2 regions of the Faecalibacterium sp. 7 genome follow, and region 2 is predicted to be linked to the other one. Evidence: predicted binding sites of a transcription regulator. Region 2 holds the regulator's gene; the other holds the start of a gene.
What was found. The regulator Rex, encoded in region 2, represses fermentation and respiration genes when NADH is low (regulators of the CRP and FNR family bind a similar motif). The targets are predictions, from matches to a motif close to ATTGTTAANNNNTTAACAAT.
Positions count from the first base shown of each region.

Region 1: the regulator Rex is predicted to act here: its motif matches at 1,363-1,382, upstream of fucO (lactaldehyde reductase).

Region 1 is NZ_CP186911.1:1,646,165-1,648,365, reverse strand. Features, by position in the region: gene fucO (lactaldehyde reductase) at 145-1,293, opposite strand; gene ACKXF7_RS08065 (GntR family transcriptional regulator) at 1,554-1,931, shown strand; gene ACKXF7_RS08060 (ABC transporter ATP-binding protein) at 1,924-2,201, shown strand, end outside.
Region 2 is NZ_CP186911.1:435,394-437,594, reverse strand. Features, by position in the region: gene ACKXF7_RS02310 (ClpP family protease) at 1-296, opposite strand, end outside; gene ACKXF7_RS02305 (redox-sensing transcriptional repressor Rex) at 574-1,215, shown strand; gene ACKXF7_RS02300 (thymidine kinase) at 1,467-2,081, shown strand.

The sequences.
Region 1 (2,201 bases), 1.2 Mb from region 2:
CTGCGACGCGGCAGGCTCTCCGGGCATCTCTGAAAAGACGAAGATCCAGTCTGTTGCTTTGTTTTCGGATACATCTTAGAAAAAGGCCCTGCCATCCCGAAGGACAGCAGGACCAAAATCACAGCTTGAATTTACAGAGCGGAATCACAGCTGGCTCTTATACAGCTCCACGATCTCCTCCACGCTGGTGTCGCGGGGGTTGCCGGGACGGCAGGCGTCTGCAAATGCGGACTCGGCGAGGAACTGGATATCCTCTTCCTTCAGGATGTCGTGCAGATTTGCGGGGATGCCCACGTCTGCGCTCAGCTGCTTGACGGCGGCGATGGTGGCGTCAGCGGCTTCCACATCGTTCATCTCGTCGATGCCCACAACGCCCATGGCCTTGCCGACTGCACGGTAGCGCTCACCGGCGACGCTCTTGTTGTACTCCAGACCCACCGGCAGCAAGATGGCGCAGGCCACACCGTGCGGGGTGTCATACAGAGCGGACAGGCCGTGTGCCATGGAGTGGACGATGCCCAGACCCACATTGGAGAAGCCCATGCCGGCGATGTACTGGCCCAGAGCCATGCCCTCGCGGCCTTCCGGAGTGTTCTGCACTGCGCCGCGCAGGCTCTGGCTGATGAGCTTGATGGCTTCCAGATGGAACATATCGGAGATGACGCAGTGGCCCTTGGTGATGTAGCCCTCGATGGCGTGGGTCAGAGCGTCCATGCCGGTGGCGGCGGTCAGGCCCTTGGGCATGGAGGACATCATATCGGGGTCAACCACAGCGATCTCGGGGATATCGTTGGTATCCACGCAGACGAACTTGCGCTTCTTCTCCACATCGGTGATGACGTAGTTGATGGTGACCTCAGCAGCCGTACCGGCGGTGGTGGGAACAGCGATGGTGAACACCGCGTGCTTCTTGGTGGGAGCAACACCTTCCAGAGAGCGGACATCCGCAAACTCGGGGTTATTGATGATGATGCCGATGGCCTTTGCGGTATCCATGGAGGAGCCGCCGCCGATGGTCACGATGCAGTCAGCCTCAGCAGCCTTGAAAGCGGCCACGCCGTCCTGCACGTTGGCGATGGTGGGGTTGGGCTTGATCTCGCTGTAAACAGCGTAGGCAAAGTTTGCAGCATCCAGCAGGTCGGTAACCTTCTTGGTGACGCCGAACTTGATCAGGTCGGGGTCGGAGCAGACGAATGCCTTCTTGTAGCCGCGGGCGGTCAGTTCGGGAACGATGTTCTCAATGGCACCGTGGCCATGGTAGGAGATGGTATTCAGAACGATGCGGTCAGCCATAGTTATTTTTCCTCCAAATCTCTTTTCCGCCGCTTTCCGGGCGGAGCTCTCTGTTTTTCAGCATAGCACATTGTCAAAAGCTTTGCAATGTGAAATTGTTTGAATTTATTGTAAATTTTTATCAATGTGCAGTGTTTTATGGGCACTTTTTCCGATTTCCCACAGTTTTATAATGTTTTTTCTTTTTCCCCTTGACAAGCAGCGCAAATCGTGTATTATTGTATCAAGCGCTTAATACAGCAAGACAAGGAGATGATACCATGGGCGAACAGTTTGATGCCAGCCGCCCGATCTATGCACAGCTTGTGGAACGGCTAAAGGCCCGGATCCTGGCCGGCACCTACCCGCCGGGCGGGCATCTGGATTCGGTACGGGATCTGGCCGCAGCCGCCGGGGTGAACCCAAACACGATGCAGCGGGCCCTTGCCCAGCTGGAAACGGAGGGTCTGGTGCACACCGAACGCACCTCAGGCCGCTATGTTACGGAGGACACTGCATTGATCGAACAGCTTCGTGCCGACACCGCCCGGACGCTGGCGTCGGATTTTCTGGAAAAGATGCGCGGCATCGGCTATAGTCCCGCACAGACAGCCGCGCTTTTGGAACACTGGGACGCAAAGGAGGACCGCAATGAGTGAACTTTTGAGCTGTGAAGCACTGACCAAGTGCTACCAGAAGGATAAGCCCGCACTGGAAAATGTAGACCTGCACATCGGCTTTGGCCGCATCGTGGGGCTGCTTGGCCCCAACGGCAGCGGCAAGACCACCCTCATCAAGCTGGCGAACGGTCTGCTGCAGCCCAGTGCAGGCAGCATCCGGATCGCCGGCATGACCCCCGGGCCGGACACCAAAGCCATCGTGTCCTATCTGCCGGACGCCGACTGGCTGCCGGACTGGATGCGTGTGGA
Region 2 (2,201 bases):
CTGGCGATCAGCTCCGCCAGCGCAAGGCCCGCTTCCACATCCCCGCCCACCGTGTTCAGCAGCACCAGCAGACCTTCGATGCGAGGATCTTCCTGCGCGGCCACCAGCTGCGGGATGACATGCTCGTACTTCGTGGTCTTCTGGCCCTGCGGTGCTTCCGAATGGCCTTCGATCTGGCCGATGACGGTCAGGCAGTGGATGACATGCCCGCCGCGGGCCAGTGTGACCGTGCCCAGATCCTCGATCTCCTCTTTTTCCAGCCGACCTGCGTCGGTCTGCTGCGTTTCATCGTTCATATGCTTTCCTCCTGCGTTTTTTGTCAGCATTCCCCGGCTTGTGCCGGGCTATACAGACCCGCCGCAGCAAAAAAACGGTAACATTTCATAAAATTTTTTTGAGAATGATTTGACATTCTCCATCCGTGCTGTATACTTTAAATAATTGACTGTAATATCTGCAAACTGTAATATCTGCAATATGAACCCGTAAATGGATCGGGGCTTCTCTGCGCCGCATCTGTAAAGCAGGCAGCTGCGGCAAGTACTGCGATAGAGCGAAAGGAGAAAGTATTCTATGAGCACCCCTGCAAAGGCTTCGCTTCCCGTTATCAAGCGTCTTCCCAAATATTACCGCTATCTGCGCTCTCTGCAGGAAGACGGCATCAACAGCATTTCCTCCCGCGAGCTGGCTGCTCAGATGGGCACCACCGCTTCGCAGGTACGACAGGACTTCAACTGCATCGGCGATGTGAATGGCCGGCAGGGCATCGGCTACTCGGTGGAAAACCTGCTCTCCATTCTGGAAGGCCTGCTGTTCGGCAACGGCGACCGCCTGCCCACCATCCTGATCGGCTGCGGCCGTCTGGGCAAGGCAGTGAGCCGCTTTATCACCACCGATACCAACGGCTACCGCCTGATCGCCGCCTTTGATGTGGCACAGAGCGAGGTGGGCAAGGAGATCAGCGGCATCCAGATCCGCCATATCGACGAGCTGGAGTCTTTTTGTGCCGAGCATCACCCCAAGGTCGCAGTGCTCTGTGTGCCCCGCGACGGTGCGGAGCAGGTCAGCGGCCGTCTGGTGGATCTGGGCATCGAGGGCTTCTGGAATTTCTCCCACTATGACCTTTCGGTGTCGTATCCCGATGTGGTGGTGGAGAACGTCCATCTGGGCGACAGCCTGATGAGTCTGGGCTACCGTTTGCGCAATCAGGACTGAACGTACCTATTATAAGTAATAAGAGAACCCTCTCAGTCAAAGCCTGAGATGCCGCCGAACCCTCTCAGTCTCGCATACGCTCGACAGCTCCCCCAAAAGGGGAGCTTTATGAGTGGGGACGGGAAAGTTTCTGCTTCTCCGGCGAAGGGACAGCCTGCCCGGAAGATGCAGAAAAGCTCCCCCATCGGGGGAGCTGGCAAAGCCGTCAGGCTTTGGCTGAGAGGGTTCTTTCTGTAAGGAGAGTTTTTCAAATGGCAAAACTGTATTTCCGTTACGGCGCGATGAACAGCGGCAAGAGTACCGCCCTGATGCAGGTGGCCCACAACTACGAGGAGCAGGGGATGCGGGTGCTGATCCTCAAGCCGCAGGTGGATACCAAGGGCGGCGGTGAGCTGGTCAGCCGTCTGGGCGTCCGCCGCAAGGCCGATCTGCTGATCCCGCCGGAAACGGATGTGTTCGAGGCGGTGCGTCAGGCCAACAGCACCGCTGCCCTTGCCTGCGTGCTGTGCGACGAGAGCCAGTTCTTCACCCCGGAGCAGGCCGAGCAGCTGTTCATGGTCACGGTGGATCTGAACATCCCGGTGATCTGCTACGGCCTGCGGGCAGATTTCTCCCTCAAGGGCTTCCCCGGCTCCACCCGGCTGCTGGAGCTGGCCCACACCATCGAGGAAATGAAAACCATCTGCACCTGCGGCCGCAAGGCCATCTGCAACTGCCGCAAGGTGAACGGCAGATTCGTCTTTGAGGGCGAGCAGGTGGCCATCGATCTGGAAAACGATGTGCAGTACGTGAGCATGTGCCCCCAGTGCTATTTCAAGGCAAAGCGCGCGTTCTACGCCGAAAAAGCTGCTTCGCAGGCTGACTGAAACTTGTATACAAGGCTGCTGTGTCCAACGACACGGCGGCCTTTCTTTTTTATCCCCGGCCTACGGGCGCAGTCCACGCAGCAGCGCAAAATATGTCGCTGTCGGTGCTTTTTTACCCCC